Regions from separate parts of the Mesorhizobium sp. BR1-1-2 genome, predicted to be linked through region 1. Evidence: predicted binding sites of a transcription regulator. Region 1 holds the regulator's gene; each other region holds the start of a gene.
What was found. The regulator LexA, encoded in region 1, represses DNA repair genes until DNA is damaged. The targets are predictions, from matches to a motif close to TGTTCNNNNTGTGTTCNG.

Region 1 (4,984 bases):
AGCCCATCGAGAATGGCGGCCGTTGCCGCATCGGTGGAGCGCTCGCGGTCGGTGTCCTCGATGCGCAGCAGCATCGTACCGCCGGTGTGCCTGGCATAGAGCCAGTTGAACAGCGCCGTACGCGCGCCGCCAATGTGTAGGTAGCCGGTGGGCGAGGGGGCAAAACGGGTGACAACCTTGTCGGACATACAACTCTCGGGAAACGTCTGGAGCGGGGTGCGGATCACGCGCACTTTCGCGCGCCGCGCGTTCATGTAGCATAGGGTGTCGAGGGCGCAAGGGGCAGACCCGATGGCTGGAGCGGGCCGGGCCGCGGAGGAAGGCGACGACGTCGTTGCTGGCGTCAGCGAACGCTCGCTTTTTGCCATGCCCGCGCCGGTCTCATTGCCGCTGGCGCCGCCGCCCTTGCAGCAGCCGGGCAAGTCGCTGCCGCCGGATGTTTCCGCGCCGCCTGGCGTCCCTGCTGTCCGCGCGGCCTCGCGCCTGCGCCGGGAGTTCGGTCGTGCTTCATGGCCTCGCCTGCGCAACGGAGTGGCCAGAGCCGCCGAGCTCGAACTCGATCGGGGCGTAGCCTTCCTGCTGATACCGGTGTTCCTGGCATGCGGATCGGTGGCCTATTTTTCGCTGGCGGCGGAGCCGGGCTTTGCCAAGCCTCTCGCGATCGCGATCCTGATGGCGCTGTGCGCGCTCGTTTCGCGCTCATGGTCGAAAACCCATCTGTGCTTCATGGCGGCGCTGTTGTGCGCACTCGGCATGCTCGCCGGCAAAGTCGAGACCTGGCGGGCGGGAACGCGGATGCTGGGCTCGGAAATCTCCACGCAAATCACCGGCCGCGTCGTTTCAGTCGACCAGATGGAGACCGGTCGCATCCGGCTGACCATCGACGTGACATCGACCGCACGGCCGAAACTACGCTACGCGCCGGAGCGCGTCCGCCTTTCGGCGCGCAAGGTGCCGGCTGAGGTGACGGCCGGCTCGCTCGTGACCGGCTATGCCAAGCTGTTGCCGCCGACCGGGCCGGTGCGGCCGGACAGCTACGACTTTTCCTTCGACAGCTACTTCGCCGGCATCGGTGCCAGCGGGTTCTTTCTCGGCAATCCCAAGATCGTCTCGGCCGATGATAGGCCGCTGTGGGCCGCCCTTTCAGCCGCCATCGAGAGTGCTCGTGAAAGCATTGCCGACCATATCAGGGACAGCATCGGCGGCGCCGAGGGCGAGATCGCCGCGGCGCTGATCGTGGGCGTGCGCGCCGGGATTCCCGACGAAATCAACGAAGCGATGCGACGCACCGGCATCTACCACATCATCTCCATTTCCGGGCTGCACATGGCGCTGGTCGCCGGCACCGTCATGGGGCTGCTGCGTGGTGGCTTCGCGCTGTTCCCGAACTTTTCCTCCCGCCGGCCGGTCAAGAAATACGCGGCCGCGGCGGCACTTTTCTCGATCGCCGCCTATCTCGTCATTTCGGGCGTCGTCGTTGCCGCCGAACGCAGCTTCATCATGCTGGCGGTGATGCTGATCGCCGTCCTGTTCGATCGGGCGGCACTCACCATGCGCAATCTGGCTATTTCGGCGATCGCCGTCATCGTGGTGTCGCCGCACGAGGTGGTAGGGCCGAGCTTCCAAATGTCGTTCGCCGCCACCGCGGCCCTGGTCGGCGCCTATGCCGGCTGGTCGGATCGCAAAGCCGACAAAGCGCGGACCCCGCCGCAACGGACCTTGCCTGGCCTCCTGACGCGAAAATTGCTGCTGGCGACAGGTAGGCTGGCGATGACCTCGATCATCGCGGGAAGCGCCACGGCGCTTTTCGCCATCTGGCATTTCCAGCGCGTTTCACCACTCAGCCTGTTCGCCAATCTTGCAGTCATGCCGATCGTTTCCGTCGTGATGTTCCTTGCGGTTGCCAGCGCGCTGCTGATGCCGTTCGGGTTCGATGGACCATCGCTTTATCTGATGGGCAAGGGACTGACCGTGATGATCACCATATCGGGATGGATCTCGCAACGCTCGCCGGTCGACGCGGTCGGGTTGATTTCGCAGCAATCCGTCCTTCTGGTGGCGATCGCCCTGGTCATCGCGACGATGGCCACGACATGGCTGCGGCTGGCGGCACTTCCCTTCGCGCTCGCCGGCCTGTTGACCGTCTCGGACACGCGCACGCCGGACGTGCTGATTTCGGAGGATGCCCGCCTGGTGGCGCTGCCGATCGGCGGCGGCGAGCTCGCGATCAACCGGGCGCGTCCGAACGAATTCACCGTCGACAACTGGAAACGCGCGCTGAAATCCGAAACCATCGTCGCGCCGGAACTGTTCGACAGCGGAGACCGACAGTTCGACGTCTTCGATCCCGCGCAACTTCCGGCGGGAGCGCCTTTCTATTGCTTCACCGGCCTGTGCATGGCCCGGCATCCCTCCGGGGCGATCATCGCGCAGGTGGAGGATCGCAAGGATGCCTGGAGGGCCTGCGCCTATGCGGATCTGATCGTCATCGACGACCCGGGGGGCTACGACCCCTGCCACAATCCGCTGGTCCTCGTCATCACCAAGCGGCAGCTCGCTCGGAACGGAAGTGCCGCCGTCTTCTTCGACCAGCAATCGGCGACGGAACCGGCCCAGGTCAGCTTTGCCGTCGACAGGCCATATCGGCCCTGGCACGAACAGCGAAAATTCTCGCGCGAGGCACGGGGACTGCCGCCCTACCGCAAACCCGAAAAGCCCAACGCCGAACCCGCTCAGTAGCGCCTGATCAGTCCGACCAGCTTGCCTTGCACCTTGACCCTGTCCGGTCCGAAAATACGTGTTTCATAAGCCGGATTGGCGGCCTCGAGCGCAATCGAGGCGCCCTTGCGACGGAAGCGCTTCAGCGTCGCTTCCTCCTCGTCGACCAGGGCCACGACAATCTCGCCGGGACTTGCGGTGTCGGCGTTGCGAATGATGACCGTATCGCCGTCGAAGATGCCGGCCTCGATCATCGAATCGCCCTTGACCTCCAGCGCATAATGCTCGCCGCCCATGATCATGTCCGGCGGCACCGAGATGGAATGCGTCTGATGCTGGATAGCGTCGATCGGCACGCCGGCCGCGATACGGCCCATGACCGGGATCGAAACCGCTGAAACCGCGTCGTCGTCATTGCCGGCGGCGGGCAGGCGCGAGGGCGCCGCCGGCTTGATCTGCCTGTTAAGGCCGCCCTGTCCAAGGCTGCCCTGGATGACGCTCGGGGAGAACTTCTTTGCCGCGTTAAGACCCGGCGCGATCGAATCCGGCAGGCGCAGCACCTCCAGCGCGCGCGCCCGGTTCGGCAGGCGGCGAATGAAGCCGCGCTCCTCCAACGCCGTGATCAGCCGATGAATTCCCGACTTGGAGGCGAGGTCCAGCGCTTCCTTCATCTCGTCGAAGGACGGCGGAATGCCGCTTTCCTTCAGCCGTTCATGGATGAACATCAAGAGTTCATGTTGCTTGCGCGTGAGCATGGCGGCCCCCAAAGGCATTGCACGAAGGGTCTGGAATCAGAATCAGAAAACAAACCCAGAACAAACACTATCTGTTCCAGTTGTGTTCCGCAACCATTTAAAGTTTAATGAATTTGTTAAGGCGGCGGAAACGAAAGGCCCTCCTGCAGCCAGCATCCTGCCAGCGCCGTCCGTCGTCAATGCGCTCTCAGCCTCTTTGAAACTATTTTGGTTAATGGCCTGTGGCCCGGCCGATCTCCACTCTTGGTACAAGCCTGCAAACCGTGTGGCCGGCAGGTGCCGGCTGCCTTTTGGGGCGGATCAAAATCTCCGCAGCTCGTGAACGAAACGAAACCAAAATGCCAACTTCCTGCCGGAAAGCGGCCAGGCATCACCGAATGCGACGGGCTGCGTTCGTTCGCTCCTTGCTTCCGGTTCGCTTGACTAAACCGTATAACAATATACGGTTTTCGAAGAGGGACACCAATGACCACGCCGAAGCAGGCCGCGCGACGTGAACGGATAGAGGAGGCCGCCTATGCGGTGCTCCGGGAAACCGGCTACAGAAGCGCTTCCCTGCTTGCCATCGCCAAGCGGGCATCGGCCTCGAACGAAACCCTCTACAACTGGTACGGCAACAAGCAGGTCCTGTTTCGATCCTTGATCGAAGCGAATGCGGGAGAAGCAAGGAAGCTGCTGGAGGACGCCCTTCGCCAGGCGCGCGATCCGCTCGAAACCCTGAACTTGCTCGGGCCAGTCCTGCTGACCCTTGTGACGGGCGACAAGGCGGTGGCGCTCAATCGCGCCGCAGCCGGCGACGTCAACGATACAGGCACGCTTGGCCAGTCGATCGCGCAATTCGGCCGCAATACCATAATGCCGCTCGTTGGCGACCTGCTTCGAACCGCAAGTCGGGCCGGCCTGATCGCCTGTGACGATCCTGCCGAAGCCGCCGACATCTACGTCCGGCTTTTGATCGGCGATCTCCAGGTTCGCCGGATCGTCGGAGTGCTCGAGGAATTGCCTCGGCCGGAAATCGAGCAAAGATCGAACCGGGCGTTCACCCTGTTCTTGCGCCTCTATGCGGCCAGCCCTTGCCCCGGCGGCAAAACGGCCGGCCCCTTTCCGGGGCGCTCTTCTCACCGAGGAACATCGTGACCATGAGCAAAATTCCCGATCTCGCAGCGATCGAGGCAATGGACACCGCGGATCCGCTGCGTGCCATGCGTGACCGCTTCACCTTGCCTCAAGGGGTGATCTATCTCGACGGCAATTCGCTGGGCGCCGCTTCGCCCGCCGTGTTCGGGGAGCTGCAGCAGGCCGCCACGCAGGAGTGGGCGCAGGATCTGATCCGCGCCTGGAACACCGCCGGCTGGTTCGACATGCCGGTCGAACTCGGCGACCAGCTCGGGCGCCTGATCGGGGCCGCCGCCGGCCAGACGGTGGTCTGCGATACCACCTCGATCAACATCTACAAGGTGCTGCATGCGGCACTCGGGATGCGGCCGGACAGGTCGGTCATCGTCGCCGAG
Region 2 (4,984 bases), on a different contig from region 1:
CCGGCTTCATCCTGTCCCTGTTGGGGAGCGTCGGCGCTGCCACCCCCACCAGCGCCGCTTCGCTCCGCGACCGCCCCCGTCGAGGGGGAAGTGAGAGCGTCGGCGCTTTCGGCGGCAGGAGTCTCAAGGACGGCTTCTGCTGCAGGCGCAACCTCTTCCGTGGCTTCGGCTGGAGCTTCGGGTTGTTCTTCCGCAACAGACTCGGCCGCTTCCGCAATGGGTTCAGCAGGAATTTCGACGGCGGTCTGGGCAGTCGCAGTTTCCGGATCTTCCGCTGATGTCTCCGCAGGCGTGTCCGCCGCAGCCGCCTCCGCCGCCTTGGCCTGCTCGGCGCGCGCGGACTCTTCCGCTGCCAGCTTGGCCGCCACGGCTTCCCGGGCGGCGTTGTCCTGCGCTTCCAGCCGTGCCTTGACTTCGACAGCCGGCTTCGGTTCGGCGCGGTAGCCAAGACCTTTCAGGATTTCTTCCATGTCATCGGCGGTGGCGCCGAGGATCGACATCATCGGCGGCGTCACCATGAAAGACTGGCCGTCATAGGCGCCATCCGGACGCTGGCCGAGGCCGGGCTTCCAGTTGGTCGCCGGGCGGATCAGGTCGGCCAGCCGTTCCAGAATGTCGATGCGCACGGCGCGGCGGCCGAGATTGCGGTAGCCGGCAAGCTTGTAAAAGGCCTTGTCGAAAGCCGGATCGATGACCACCGAGGTGCGGCCCGATGCCAGCGCATGGACGACGTCGCCGAAGCCGGGCTTATCCTTGCCGTCGTTTTTCAGCGCCCACAGCAACGTCACCAGTCCCGCGGGCGCTGGCTTGATCAGCGCCGGCACGAAGACATGATAGGCGCCGAAGCGCACGCCCAGCCGGCGCAATGCCGCGCGGCCTTCCTGGTCGAGCGACTTCATCTCCTCGGCGATGTCGCGGCGGTTGATAAGGCCGAAATTCTCGACCAACTGGAAGGCAATGCCGCGGCCGATGCCTGATAGCTGCTCGGCATTCTTCAAATCGGCCAGCGGCTTCAGCAGGGATTCGATCTGGAAATTGACGAAGCGCTCGGCGCGCGCGGCGACCTTGTCACGCGCCGGGCCGGTCAGTTGTTCATCGGCCAAAAGCACCAGGCGTGGCTTCAGCGCGTCTTCGCCGGCAACCAGCGTGCCGATCGGCGCGCCGATCCAGCGCAGCGTGCCGTCGGAACCGAGCGCAATGTCGCCATTGGCGCAGGCGCCGAAGCGTTCGGCGCGTGCCTCGAACTCCGCCGCCAGCGCCTTCTGGGCGGCCGCGCGCACGGCCTTGGCGTCTTCGCCGCCAGCGCTCTGATCGGCGGTGAAACGGAATCCCTGCAACTCGCCGACATGGTGGCCTTCGACGAGGACGGTTCCGGTTGGGCTTATTTCGGCTTCAGGCATGGTATTTTCTCTAAGGCGCCGCATGAGGACGGAAGTCCTGCGGTCTACGAAGCGTTTCGTCAACCGCTCATGCAGCGCATCCGACAATCTGTCTTCGATTTCGCGTGTCTTTTCCTGCCAGTGTGCCTGATCGGCCAGCCAGCCGGGCCGGTTCGACACGAATGTCCAGGTGCGGATCTGGGCGATGCGATGCGACAGCGTATCGATATCGCCCTCGGTGGTATCGGCGCGGCGCACCTGCTCGGCCATGTAATTCTCGTCGACATGGCCGTGCCTGGCGAGATCCATGTAGATCGACGCAATGAGGTCGGCGTGCTGGGCCGGCGCAATCTTGCGGTAGTCGGGGAGCGCGCAAGCCTCCCACAGCAGCGCGACGCGCCTGGCATCGGTAGCCAACGCGCGGATGTCTTCGTCACGAGAGAGATGCTCGAGCGCCTGCGCATCGACTGCCGGCAGCGCACGGGTCAGGCCTTCCACCGGGGCGTTGGTCTCGATCGAGCGCTTCAGCGCGTCGAGGCTGGCGAAGTTGAAACGCGCTGTGCGCCATTGCAGCACCTTCACCGGGTCGAAGTCGTGGCTTTCGATCTTTTTGACCAGCTCCTCGTCCAGCGGGTCGACCTGGCCGGTGACGCCGAAGGTGCCGTCGCGCAGGTGCCGGCCGGCGCGCCCGGCGATCTGGCCAAGTTCGGCCGCCGTCAGGTTGCGATACTGGTAGCCATCGAACTTGCGGTTCTGGGCGAAGGCGACATGGTCGAGATCGAGGTTAAGGCCCATGCCGATGGCATCGGTGGCGACGAGATAGTCGACGTCGCCTGACTGAAACAGCGCCACCTGGGCGTTGCGGGTGCGGGGCGAGAGCGCACCAAGCACGACGGCCGCACCGCCCTGCTGGCGGCGGATCAGTTCGGCGATGGCATAAACCTCGTCGGCGGAGAAGGCGACGATCGCTGTGCGCCGGGGCAAGCGGGTCAGCTTCTTCGAACCGGCATAGGCCAGATGCGACAGCCGCGGCCGCGTCACCACCGAGACACCTTTCAACAGGCGCTGCAAGATGCCGTGCATGGTGGCGGCGCCGAGCAGCAGCGTCTCCTGGCGGCCGCGCAGGTGCAGGATGCGGTCGGTGAAGATGTGGCCGCGCTCGAGGTCTCCGGCAAGCTGAACCTCATCGATCGCGACGAAGGCGGCGTCGGTCTCGCGCGGCATGGCTTCGACGGTGCAGACCGAATATTTGGCGCCTGGCGGCTGGATCTTCTCCTCGCCGGTGATGAGCGCCACCTTGTTGGCACCGACCTTTTCGCAGACGCGGGTATAGACCTCTCGCGCCAGCAGCCTGAGCGGCAGGCCGATGATGCCGCTTTCATGCGCCACCATGCGCTCGATGGCGAGGTGGGTCTTGCCTGTGTTGGTCGGCCCAAGCACGGCAGTCACGTCGCGACCCGACAGGATCAGCGGCTCGGTGGGTTTCGGACTGATGTTCATCGGCTCGGAAATAAGGCTTTCTGGCCTCTCATTGTCGGGAGCACGCCTCGGGTGGCGCGTATGACAGGCGACACATAGGGATTTCAGACGCGAAGCGAAAGCGGAATGTTCCGCCGTCGGTTCGAAGCCGCCTCCGTCAAACTTCGGTTCGGCTGCTGATTAAGGGTTGGAACGAGTCTGGAACGAATCGGCGACGAATCGCTGACTCGCCCGGATTCAGGTTTTGTTCACGGCTAGATGTGGAGTTTTGGCTGATGACCCTTACCACATGCTGAATCACGGAATTGGCCCGTTTCATGCTAAGGGAGAGTCGCCGTTAACTTTTGCCGGCAGAGCCGTTACACAGCCCCGCCTGCTTCATCCAAGCTTATGAAATTATTGACTTTTCTTAAGAGAAATTAACGGTTTGACGGGCGATTCCGGCTGCTCTCGTTAACATTGCGGCCAAACATGGAACGAAAGGGTTACGAATCGGCGATGTCGGCATTTTCCCTGTTTGTTCACGACAAGATGTAGTGTTGCGCACGGGTTTTCCACCGACAATGCACAGCTTGTCCATGCAGTTTTGCACACTCCCCGCTGGCGCCATTAACCTTTGCGTGCCGGATTGGAACAGCAGACCGACAGCCATCATCGGACGGTGTCACGGACATGCGAAGCGGATGGCGAACGAGTCCTCCTTCAAATCGGTACCGGGAAGCCGGCAGTCCGGCCTCAGGCGAAGTACTGGCCGCCATTGGCGGTGATGGTCGATCCCGTGATGAAGCCGGCGTCCTCGGAGGCAAGGAAGACGACGCAACGCGCGATCTCCTCCGGCTCGCCGAGGCGCCCGACCGGAATTTGCGGGATGATGCGTTCGTTGAGCACCTTTTCGTCGATCGCCCGGACCATTTCGGTGGCGATATAGCCTGGGCAGATGATGTTGACGGTGATGCCCGCGCGGGCCCCTTCCTGGGCCAGAGCCTTCGAGAAACCGATGTCGCCGGCCTTGGCCGCGGAGTAGTTGACCTGGCCGGCCTGGCCCTTCTGGCCGTTGATGGAGGAGATGGTGATGACGCGGCCGAACTTGCGGTCGCGCATGCCGCTCCACAGCGGATGGGTCATGTTGAAAACGCCGGAGAGATTGGTGTCGATGACCTCCTTCCACTGCTCACGCGTCAGCTTGTGGAACATGGCGTCGCGCGTGATGCCGGCGTTGTTGACCAGCACCGCGACCGGGCCGAGATCGGCCTCGACCTGCTTGATGCCCGCGGCGCAGGCGTCGTAGTCGGCGACCGACCATTTATAGGTCTTGATGCCGGTCGAGGCCGTGAACTTGCTCGCCGCCTCGTCATTGCCGGCGTAGTTGGCGGCAACCGAATAGCCGGCTTCCTTCAGCGCCATCGATATTGCCGCGCCGATGCCGCGCGATCCGCCCGTGACGATTGCAACCTTGGTCATGCGTTCCCTCCCTTTGGTCGGGAGAGTGAATGGGGAGCAGCGAATAGCGGCAGGGATCAGATAGCCCGTTGCGCTGACGCCGTTCTTCCCTATTCGCTACTCCCCATGCTCTTCTCTTTTAGAGCGCTTCGACGCACATGGCGACGCCCATGCCGCCGCCGATGCACAGCGTGGCGAGACCCTTCTTGGCACCTCTTCGGCGCATCTCGTGGACCAGCGTGTTGAAAATGCGCGCGCCAGAGGCGCCGATCGGGTGGCCGATGGCGATGGCGCCGCCATTGACGTTGACGATCGAGGGATCCCAGCCCATGTCCTTGTTCACCGCACAGGCCTGCGCGGCGAAGGCCTCGTTGGCCTCGATCAGGTCGAGATCACCGACTGACCAGCCGGCCTTTTCCAGCGCCTTTCGCGAGGCGGGAATCGGGCCGGTGCCCATGATCGCCGGGTCGACGCCCGCGGTCGCCCAGGAGACGATGCGCGCCAGCGGGGTGATGCCCCGCCTGGCAGCTTCCGCTTCGCTCATCAAAAGCGCGCCGGCGGCGCCGTCGTTGATGCCGGAGGCATTGGCGGCGGTCACAGTGCCCTCCTTGTCGAAGGCCGGCTTCAGCTTGGTCATGGCATCCAGCGTCGCGCCATGGCGGATGTATTCGTCCTGGTCGACAATT
Region 3 (4,984 bases), on a different contig from region 1:
TGGAGCGATCCGCGCAATCAGTATTACAGCCGTCAGCTCGGCCGCGCCGAAGGCGACACGATTGTCCAAGTGGGCGCCGACGGCACCGGTTCCTCCGTACGCTGGAGCTTTTCGCGGGTCACGGAAAATTCCTTCCGCTGGCTCGGCGAGCGCTCGCACGATAATGGCGCGACATGGCGGCTCGAAGTGGAGTTTCTGGCGCGGCGCATGGGTGGAAATTGATCATCTTGAACGCCGCAGCGATACGAAATGAGAGCCGTAGCGATCTTCGCGCCCCCCTCTGGCCTGCCGGCCATCTCCCCCACGAGAGGGAGATTGGCAGCTTAAGCGACGGCACCCTTCCTGCAACGTTTGAGATAGGCGAAAGCGGCGATTACAGCCGATCTCCCCCCCCTTGTGGGGGAGATGTCCGGCAGGACAGAGGGGGGCGCTGCCCGCCAGTACTAAAAGGTTGAACTTCCAGTCATTCGTTGTCCTGCAGTTCCCACCGACTGAGCTTTGCTCTACCAATGCAATGCTGCGGGCTCGGCCCGGCGGGAGGGTGAGAAATGCCGAGTTTCGACAGCCTGTTCAACGCCTTCGTCACCATTCTGGTGACCATCGACCCGCCGGGGCTGGCGCCGCTGTTTCTGGCGATAACACGCGGCATGAACCGCGAGGAGCGCCAGCAGGTCTCGGTCCGCGCCTCGGTCATCGGCTTCCTGGTGATGGCGCTGTTCGCGGTTGCCGGCGCTTCGATCCTGTCGGTGTTCGGCATCACGCTGCCGGCCTTCCGCGTCGCCGGCGGCTTCCTCTTGTTCTTCATTGCTTTCGAAATGGTGTTCGAGCGCCGGCAGGACCGCAAGGAGAAGATCGGCGACGTCGCCATCACCAAGGACATGATCCACAACATCGCCGCCTTCCCGCTGGCGATCCCGCTGATCGCCGGCCCCGGCGCGATTTCGGCGACTGTGCTGCTCTCCGGCTCGTTTCAGGGTTTTGGCGCCCAGGCGGCACTGGTCGGCATCATCTTCGTCTGCCTCGCCATCACCTATCTGGTGTTCGTGCTGTCGGAGCGCATAGACCGCATCCTCGGCCAGACCGGCCGTTCGATCCTGACCCGCCTGCTCGGCGTCATCCTGGCCGCCCTTGCCGTGCAGTTCGTGGCCGACGGCATCAAGGCACTGATGGCCTCGTAGGCCGCTTATTTTGCGGTCGTATCGATGACTTCAAAGTCGTGGGTAATCGTCGCCGTCTTGGCCATCATGGCCGAGGCCGAACAGTATTTTTCGATCGAGAGATCGATCGCCCGCTTCACCTTGTCGTGCGACAACGCCCTGCCTTTGACGATGAAATGCATGTGGATGCGGGTGAACACCTTCGGGTCGGTTTCGGCCCGGTCGGAATCGAGCTCGACCACGCAATCCTCGACCGCCTCGCGCCCTTTTTCGAGGATATGGACGACATCATAGGCCGAGCAGCCGCCGGTGCCGATCAGCACCAGTTCCATCGGGCTCGGCCCCGGCGTTCTCCCTTCAGGGCCAAACGCGGTCCCCAGCACGGCCTTGTGACCCGTGCCGGATTCGCCGACGAAGGTGCGCTCCTCGACCCACTTTACCCGTGCTTTCACTGAATGTGTCTCTCGCTGGAATCCATCGGCCGGCGCGCTCGCCGCGTGCCGGTCTATGCTATGATTTATCTGTCTCTCAGAACGGGATCTCGTCGTCCAGCTCGCGCGAAGAACCGCCGCCGCCACCGCCCTTGGGACCGCCGCCGCCGCGGCTAAAACCTTCGTTCGGGCCGGACTGGCCGAAGTCGGAACCGCGGCTGCTGCCGCCGGAATAGCCGCCGACCTGACCGCCCTCTCCCTGGCCGCGCGCGTCAAGCATCTGCAGCTCGCCGCGGAATCTCTGCAGCACGACTTCCGTCGTGTATTTGTCGGCACCGGTCTGGTCCTGCCATTTGCGGGTCTGCAACTGGCCTTCGACATACACCTTCATGCCCTTCTTCAGATACTGCTCGGCAACCTTGGCGATGCCTTCATTGAAGATGACGACATTATGCCACTCGGTCTTTTCCTTGCGCTCGCCGGAATTCTTGTCGCGCCAGCTTTCCGACGTTGCGATGCGGATGTTGACGACCGGCTCGCCCGAATTCAGGCGGCGGATCTCCGGGTCCGCTCCGAGATTGCCGACCAGAATGACCTTGTTGACGCTACCCGCCATGATACTTCTCCGCGCTCGTCCGAAACAAATTTTTGTCGCAGCACCTTACAGGTTGCGCACACCCCTTGCCTGCTGTGGCTGCCTTTTCCCACAAGGTTTTTGTTCTCTTTTCGTTCCTACATGCATCGCCGCTCATTGTCAAGGATTGGCAGCAATGCCGCAGCAGCCCGCTCCCTTTCATATGGGCCGCAAAAGACCGCTTGCCAAACCGATAAGTATCGACTTATGCTTTTGCCATGATCGAAGCGGAAATTTTCCGGGCGCTGGCTGACCCCACCCGACGCGCCGTCTATGAACGCCTCGCCACCAGCGAGATGACGGTGTCGCAACTGCGCACCGGCATGACGGTGTCGCAGCCGGCTGTGTCGCAGCACCTGGCCGTGCTGCGCGGCGCAGGGCTGGTGGTCGAGCGGCGGGCGGGCCGCAACGCCTATTACCGCGCCGATCCGAAAGGGCTCGATCCGCTGCTCGGCTGGATCGAACGCTACCGGACGTTCTGGCCCGAACGCATCGAAAGACTGAAGACGGTTCTCAAGGACATGGACCAATGACGCACGCACCAGTGACCGACGAAAGCCATGCGCGGACCGCCCCCGACGCGATCGAGTTCGAGTGCGATCTTCCCGAGCCGCCGGAAAAGGTATGGCGGGCGCTGACCGTGCCCGAATTGCTTGCGGCCTGGATGATGCCCAACGACATCAATCCTGAGATCGGCAGCAATTTCGCCTTTGCCGGCCCCGAAGCGCCGATCGAATGCGAGATCCTCGATGCCGAGCCCGGAAAAAGGCTTCGCTATACCTGGCGGGAACAGCCGCGGCCGGACGAGAAACGGAACCCGCTCGACAGCATCGTCACCTTCACGCTCGCCCGCACCGTTTCGGGCGGCACGCATCTGCATATTATCCATGAAGGCTTTGCCCGTGCGGCGACATCCGCCGCCGGGCCCATGGTGACCATGGCAGGCGCCGGCTGCCGGCTTTCATTCGCTGCGCGTGGCTCCGGCCGCCGCCCCGCAGCCAATTCATTTTGCCTTCTGCAGCGCGCCGCTTGACTGGCCGACACAATGAAAAACGGAGAGAGACGATGACCGGTTTTGCCAATCTGGTGCCGATGGTGATCGAGCAATCGAGCCGCGGCGAGCGCGCCTTCGACATTTTCTCGCGGCTGCTGCGCGAGCGCATCGTCTTCATCAACGGCGAGATCAACGACGGCATGTCGGCGCTGGTCTGCGCCCAGCTTCTGTCGCTGGAATCCGATAATCCCGACAAGGAGATCTCGCTCTACATCAACTCGCCTGGGGGCGTGGTGACCAGCGGCTTCGCCATCTACGACACCATGCAATATGTCAGCTGTCCGGTGTCGACGGTGTGCATGGGCTTTGCCGCCTCGATGGCTTCGTTCCTGCTGATGGCTGGCACGCCCGGACGGCGCATCGCGCTGCCCAACGCCAGCCTCGTCCTGCACCAGCCACTGGGCGGCTTCCAGGGTCAGGCATCGGACATCCAGCGTCACGCCGAAGGCATTCTGCGTACCAAGCGGCAGATGACCGAGCTTTATGCGCGCCATTGCGGCCGCACCTATGAAGAGGTCGAGCGGACGCTCGACCGGGACTATTTCATGACCGCCGAGGAAGCGAAGGCATGGGGTCTCGTCGATCATGTCTACGACACCCGCAAAAAGGCGGCGTGACCGGCACGAGCACGATGAATTGAGCCGCGACGGCCCCGCCATCCGGCGATTTGGTGACCGCCGGTCTGGCCCCTACGGCGTGGCGGCGCTATAACGGGCCGATGATCGACAGCCGCTCATTCCGACCTCGGCGTCTTGCCGTCGCCATTTTCGCCGGGGCGCTCATGCTGGCCGGCGGCGCCTTTGCCGGCGAAAGCCCGAAAGGCAGCCTGCCCGGGGTGGCCGGCGATTACCGCATCGCCAAGCCGGCCCCGCAGCCCGAGCCCGATGACGCCTTCCCAGCCAACGGCAACGGCCAGTTCAAGATCGGCGATACCGATGTCAGGATTTCCGGCAGCATCACGGTCGACATCGGCGCCGGCGGGATCAAACCGCCGCGGTAGCTGACATGTCGCGGGCCGTCAGTACCTGCGCGTTCCCCCAAAAGAGCAGCCCCGCCGTGCTTTAGCAAACGGACGGGGCTTTTCTGGATCTATAATCCAATCTTTCGCCGGGAATGTTTTACCGGCTTTCGATTTCGGATGCTACGCGGCGTTCAGCCGACGATCCGACCAGTAGTCTCTGATTTTGGTGCATCCGGCAGGGTCACGTCGGAAGGCGCTCGCGCCTCCCCCGGCATTTATGCCTGCCGCGGCTCCAATCACTGCTGGAGCCTCAAGGGACTGTCCGGTGGCGTCATGCTCCACTCCTGTGTCCGTTGCGACAATCGTCGTCAGAAGCACTGATCGCAAAGCCCGCGGCGTCTCGCAGGCCGCCTTTGGGCAGCGAGGCCATCGAAAGACAGCCGGCTTCATTGACGTATGGAGTCTGCTCCCCTCGGCCGGGGACGTCAACCGCCCGATGGCCGAACGGGAAAAATGTGATCGACCGACACATCCATCAATCGACAAGGCCCGCCTGGTCCATTGCTTTTGTCAGGAGCGTGTTCGGTCTTTGTTCTTTCCGCTTGCCCGTTCGCGCGAAAGACGGTTAAACGACTTGGTCGAGAATTGTGGCGTCTCTCGACGCGGCGGCAAAAATACCTACATAGGGGATGGCCGGGGAAAACCCGCCGATCCCACAAATTCCAGATCTGAGGCGGCGACCGGCGA
Region 4 (4,984 bases), on a different contig from region 1:
TTCGCGCGTCGGACAGGACGACAGGGAAGCAATGGCGGGACATGGCGGCTCTCGAACGGTCATCTACGCGGCGCTCGCCGGCAATCTCGCGATCGCGCTGACCAAATTCGCCGCGGCCTTCTTCACCGGCAGTTCGGCGATGCTTTCGGAGGGCGTGCATTCGCTGGTCGATACCGGCAATGGCGGTCTGCTGTTGTATGGCATGCATCGCGCTGCACGCCCGGCCACCCGCGCGCATCCGCTCGGCCATGGCCGCGAGCTCTACTTCTGGAGCTTCATCGTGGCGCTTCTCGTCTTCGCGCTCGGCGCCGGCGTATCCTTCTACGAAGGCGTGACGCACATCATTGCGCCGCAACCGGCCGCCAATGTCAGGGTCAATTACATCGTGCTCGGCCTGTCGTTCCTGTTCGAGGGCAGCTCGTGGCTGGTGGCGCTGAGGGAATTCCGTCGGCAGAAGGGCCGGCAGGGCTGGCTGCAGGCCGTGCAATCGAGCAAGGATCCAAGCGTCTACACGGTGCTATTCGAAGACAGTGCCGCGCTTCTCGGCCTGATAGTCGCCTTTGCCGGCATATTGGCGGCGGAGATTTTCGAGATGCCGGAACTGGACGGCGTCGCCTCGATCGGCATTGCGCTGATCCTGGGTGCGACCGCGGCCTTCCTGGCGCGTGAAAGCAAGGGGCTGCTCATCGGCGAGCCTGCTTCACCGGAGGTGCAGAAAGAAGTGCTGGCGATCGCCCAGCAGGATCCGGCCGTGCAGCGGGCGAACGGCGTGCTCACGGTCCACATGGGTCCGGAAGAGATCGTCGCCGGCCTGAGTATCGAATTCGAGGACCATCTGTCGGCGCCGGAAATCGAAGCCTGCGTCGAGCGCATCGAAGCGCGGCTGAGGAAGGAAATGCCTGAGATCACCCGGCTGTTCGTCAAGCCGCAGACGTCAGGCACCTGGGAACAGCGGCGCAAGCTGATCGAATCGGCATCCGAGTAGAGCTTGAACATGGTCTCGAGACCGCGTTCCACCCCTCCGGGTCATGCCTCTGGATCAGCGTCGCGTCGTTGCCTTGCGCCGCTGCGCCGCTAAGATCGGCCGATCGAATTCTTGGAGGACTGACTATGAAGATCGACGGCGGCTGTCATTGTGGCGCCATCACCTATGAGGCGGAGGTCGAGCCGGAAAAGACCTCGATCTGCCATTGTACCGATTGCCAACAGCTGACCGGGACTGCGTTTCGCGTCACCGTTCCGGCATCTGAAGATCACTACCGGATCACCAGGGGTACGCCGAAGATCTACATCAAGACCGTGGCAAGCGGCGCCAAGCGCGTCCAGGCCTTTTGTGGCGACTGCGGCTCGCACCTTTACGCCACGTCGGTCGGAGATGGCCCCAAGGTCTACGGCATTCGCGTGGGAACCGCGCGGCAACGCCAGGATTTGATTCCGACACTGCAAAAATGGCACCGCTCGGCGCTTCACTGGCTACCTGAATTTCAGGGCATGACCACAGTGGAGGAGCAGTAGCGCCGGCCCGGTGCGGCGCCTCATTCGTCGCCTTCGACGACCCTCAGCCTGAGCTGGCCGGTCTTTGAATCGGCAACGCGCGGGGAATCGACAACGCGCGGGCCGGGTTCGGGCTTGGCAGGGGCTGGTGACGCGATATCAGGGCCGGCTTCGCCACCGGGCTGCGCACCGAACTCCAGAGCTTCGATCTTCTGGCCGCGCTTGGTCACCTTCGACGTCGAGACGAGGATGTCGTCTATATCTTTGGCCGACTGGGCAAAATGGCCCTGCAATTTGCGCACTCGCTCGTCGACGCGCGAAACATCCTCCATCAGCCGGATCACCTCGCCCTGGATCAAGTGTGCCTGCTCGCGCATGCGGGCATCCTTGAGAATCGCCTGGATGACCTGGATCGACAGCATCAGCAGCGACGGCGAGACGATGACGACGCGGGCGCGGTGCGCCTTCTGCACCACCGCCTCGAAATTCTCGTGGATCTCGGCAAACACCGATTCCGACGGCACGAACATGAAGGCGGTGTCCTGCGTCTCGCCCTGGATCAGGTATTTTTCCGCGATATCGCGGATATGCACCTCGATGTCGCGGCGGAAGGCCTGCGCCGCGACCTTCTGCTGTTCGACGCCTTCGGCGGCGCGGATGGCGTTCCAGGCTTCCAGCGGAAACTTGGCGTCGACGGAAAGCGACGGCGCGCCGTTGGGCATCTTCACCAGGCAATCGGGCCGGCTGCCGTTGGACAAGGTCGCCTGGAACTCGTAGGCGCCGTGCGGCAGGCCGTCGGCGACGATCGCTTCCATGCGCGACTGGCCGAAGGCGCCGCGCGTCTGCTTGTTGGAGAGGATCGCCTGCAATTGCACGACCTGGCCGGCGAGCGACTGGATATTGCCTTGCGCGGTGTCGATGACGGCCAGCCGCTCCTGCAATTTGGCCAGGCTTTCATGCGTGGACCTGGTCTGCTCGGTCATGGTCTGGCCGAGGCGGCCAGTCATGGCGTCGAGGCGCTGGCCGATCGACTGCGTCAGTTCCGCCTGCCGCGCGCCGAAGACTTCCGCGATAGCGCCCATGCGACCCTGCATCTCAGCCTGGCTTTGCAATATGCCGGCCATCCGCGCCTCGGCATCGCGGGCATGGTCGGCGGCTTCGGCGGCGGCAACAGCACGCGCCTTGGCCGAGCGCCACAGCGCGACGACAAGCGCCACGAACAGGCCAAGAAACACAAAGGCCCCGAAAGCCAGCGCATGGCCGAGCGTGATCGTGGTCGCGCCAAGCCGGGCGACGGGCTCCGAAAGGATGGATGTCAGGTCGTTCATGCGCACAGCATAGACGATTCGGCCGCCCAGCACAGATCAAAACGTGAACGATCCCCTGGCGCACCGGTTGACGCCCTTTATTCAAGGTCTTAGGTGAGACGCCATGCCGATCAAGCCGCTCATCATCCTTCCCGACCCCATCCTGCGCCAGGTTTCCAAGCCGGTGGAGCGCGTCGATGCACCCTTGCACAAACTGGCCGACGACATGCTGGCGACCATGTATGACGCGCCCGGCATCGGGCTCGCCGCGATCCAGATCGGCGAGCCGCTGCGCATGCTGGTGATCGACCTCGCCAAGGAGGACGAGACGCCGGCGCCGCATGTCTTCATCAACCCAGAAATCCTGGAAAGCGCCGACCAGCGCTCCGTCTACGAGGAAGGCTGCCTGTCCATCCCCGACTATTATGCCGAGGTCGAACGCCCGGCTTCCGTGCGGGTCAAGTATCTCGACCGCGACGGCAAGCTGCAGGAGATGGAGGCCGAGGGGCTGATGGCGACCTGCCTGCAGCATGAGATCGACCATCTCAACGGCGTGCTGTTCATCGACCACATTTCGAAGCTGAAACGCGACATGGTGGTGAAGAAGTTCAAGAAGCTGGCCAAGGACAAGGCTCCGGGCAAGCTGGTGGGATAGGGGACAATGCCCCTTCGCGTCATTTTCATGGGGACGCCGGAGTTTTCGGTGCCGACGTTGCGCGCGATTGCCGAGGCCGGACATGATGTCGCCGCCGTCTACACGCAGCCGCCGCGGGCCGCCGGCCGGCGCGGCCTTGAGCTGACGCCGTCGCCGGTACAGCGCGAGGCGGAACGGCTGGGCATCGAGACGCGCACGCCGACGTCGCTCAAAGGCGAGGCCGAACAGGCAGCTTTTCGCGCGTTGCAAGCCGATATCGGCGTGGTCGTGGCTTACGGCCTGCTTTTGCCCAGGGCGGTTCTCGAGGCGGCGCGACTGGGCTGCATCAACGGTCATGCGTCGCTGTTGCCGCGGTGGCGCGGTGCGGCGCCCATCCAACGGGCGATCATGGCGGGCGACAGCGAAACCGGCATGATGGTCATGCGCATGGAAGAAGGCCTCGACACCGGCCCGGTGGGGCTGGTTGAAAAATGCGTCATCGAACCCGACATGACTGCCGGCGATCTGCATGATCGATTGATGAGCGTCAGCGCCGCGCTGATCGTGGAAGCGCTGGCGCGGCTGGAAAGGAATAGCCTGGCATTCACCGCCCAACCGGTTGAGGGGGTGACCTACGCAAGAAAGATCGATAAATCCGATACGCACGTGGATTGGACGCGACCCGCGGCCGAAGTCCACAATAACATTCGCGGCCTGTCGCCCTTCCCCGGCGCCTGGTGCGAGGTTGAAATCGGTGGCCGGGTGGAACGGCTGAAACTGCTTCGCTCGACGCTTGCGCAAGGCGGGGGCGAACCGGGAGGAATTCTCGACGACCGCCTGACGGTCGCCTGCGGAGCGGGCGCGATCCGGCTGGTCGAAGTTCAACGGGCGGGCGGAAGGCCCGCCGCCGCGCAAGAATTCCTGCGCGGGACCAAGATCGAAAAGGGAATGAAACTGTCATGAGCATGATGTCGATACGCGCGGCGACGCCGCGGGATCGCGAGGCCATCCGCCTCGTCGAGGAACACGCTTTCGGCCAGCAGGCGGAAGCCGGGCTGGTTGACGCGCTGGTTTCCGGCGGCGACGCTGTTGTCGAACTGGTGGCGGAAGAAGACGGGCAAGTGGTCGGCCACATCCTGTTTTCGCGGCTTTTCGTCCGCGCCGGCGGCAAGGATTTTCCGGCGGTGGCACTGGCGCCGCTGGCGGTGGAGCCATCGTTTCACGGCACCGGCATTGGCGGCGCGCTGATCCGCGAGACTCACATCCGCCTACGCGACGCCGGCGAGACGCTGGCCGTGGTGCTGGGCGACCCCGCCTACTACAGCCGTTTCGGCTACAGCCATGCGCGCGCCGAAGGCTTCGAGAGCGACTACCAGGGCGAGGCGCTGCAGGCGCTGGCCTGGGGCGACGCTCCCGAAACCGGCCGGCTGGTCTACGCCTCGGCCTTCACCGCACTCGCCGCCTAGGCGAGTGCGTATAGCCGCCCGGCATGCCGCGTTTTCGCCTCGACATCGAATATGACGGCAGCCTGTTTGCCGGCTGGCAGCAT

Region 2: a site for LexA is predicted at 3,047-3,064, ahead of LB551_RS23940 (helicase-related protein). Genes of this name have one in related genera too.
Region 3: a site for LexA is predicted at 2,305-2,322, ahead of LB551_RS28490 (single-stranded DNA-binding protein). Genes of this name have one in related genera too.
Region 4: a site for LexA is predicted at 2,855-2,872, ahead of LB551_RS09200 (DNA recombination protein RmuC). Genes of this name have one in related genera too.

Annotation. Positions count from the first base shown of each region.
Region 1 covers NZ_JAIUID010000014.1:92,021-97,004, reverse strand. The annotation lists gene gltX (glutamate--tRNA ligase) at 1-188, opposite strand, end outside; gene LB551_RS24480 (ComEC/Rec2 family competence protein) at 292-2,739, shown strand; gene lexA (transcriptional repressor LexA) at 2,733-3,473, opposite strand; gene LB551_RS24470 (TetR/AcrR family transcriptional regulator) at 3,939-4,610, shown strand; gene kynU (kynureninase) at 4,613-4,984, shown strand, end outside.
Region 2 covers NZ_JAIUID010000013.1:112,498-117,481, forward strand. The annotation lists gene LB551_RS23940 (helicase-related protein) at 1-2,879, opposite strand, end outside; gene phbB (acetoacetyl-CoA reductase) at 3,594-4,319, opposite strand; gene LB551_RS23950 (acetyl-CoA C-acetyltransferase) at 4,438-4,984, opposite strand, start outside.
Region 3 covers NZ_JAIUID010000023.1:35,849-40,832, reverse strand. The annotation lists gene LB551_RS28505 (hypothetical protein) at 1-222, shown strand, start outside; gene LB551_RS28500 (MarC family protein) at 549-1,178, shown strand; gene LB551_RS28495 (OsmC family protein) at 1,184-1,609, opposite strand; gene LB551_RS28490 (single-stranded DNA-binding protein) at 1,686-2,204, opposite strand; gene LB551_RS28485 (ArsR/SmtB family transcription factor) at 2,441-2,755, shown strand; gene LB551_RS28480 (SRPBCC family protein) at 2,752-3,255, shown strand; gene LB551_RS28475 (ATP-dependent Clp protease proteolytic subunit) at 3,288-3,893, shown strand; gene LB551_RS28470 (hypothetical protein) at 3,995-4,276, shown strand; gene uvrA (excinuclease ABC subunit UvrA) at 4,984-4,984, shown strand, end outside.
Region 4 covers NZ_JAIUID010000003.1:557,256-562,239, reverse strand. The annotation lists gene LB551_RS09210 (cation diffusion facilitator family transporter) at 32-985, shown strand; gene LB551_RS09205 (GFA family protein) at 1,111-1,515, shown strand; gene LB551_RS09200 (DNA recombination protein RmuC) at 1,536-2,822, opposite strand; gene def (peptide deformylase) at 2,926-3,456, shown strand; gene fmt (methionyl-tRNA formyltransferase) at 3,463-4,398, shown strand; gene LB551_RS09185 (GNAT family N-acetyltransferase) at 4,395-4,901, shown strand; gene truA (tRNA pseudouridine(38-40) synthase TruA) at 4,925-4,984, shown strand, end outside.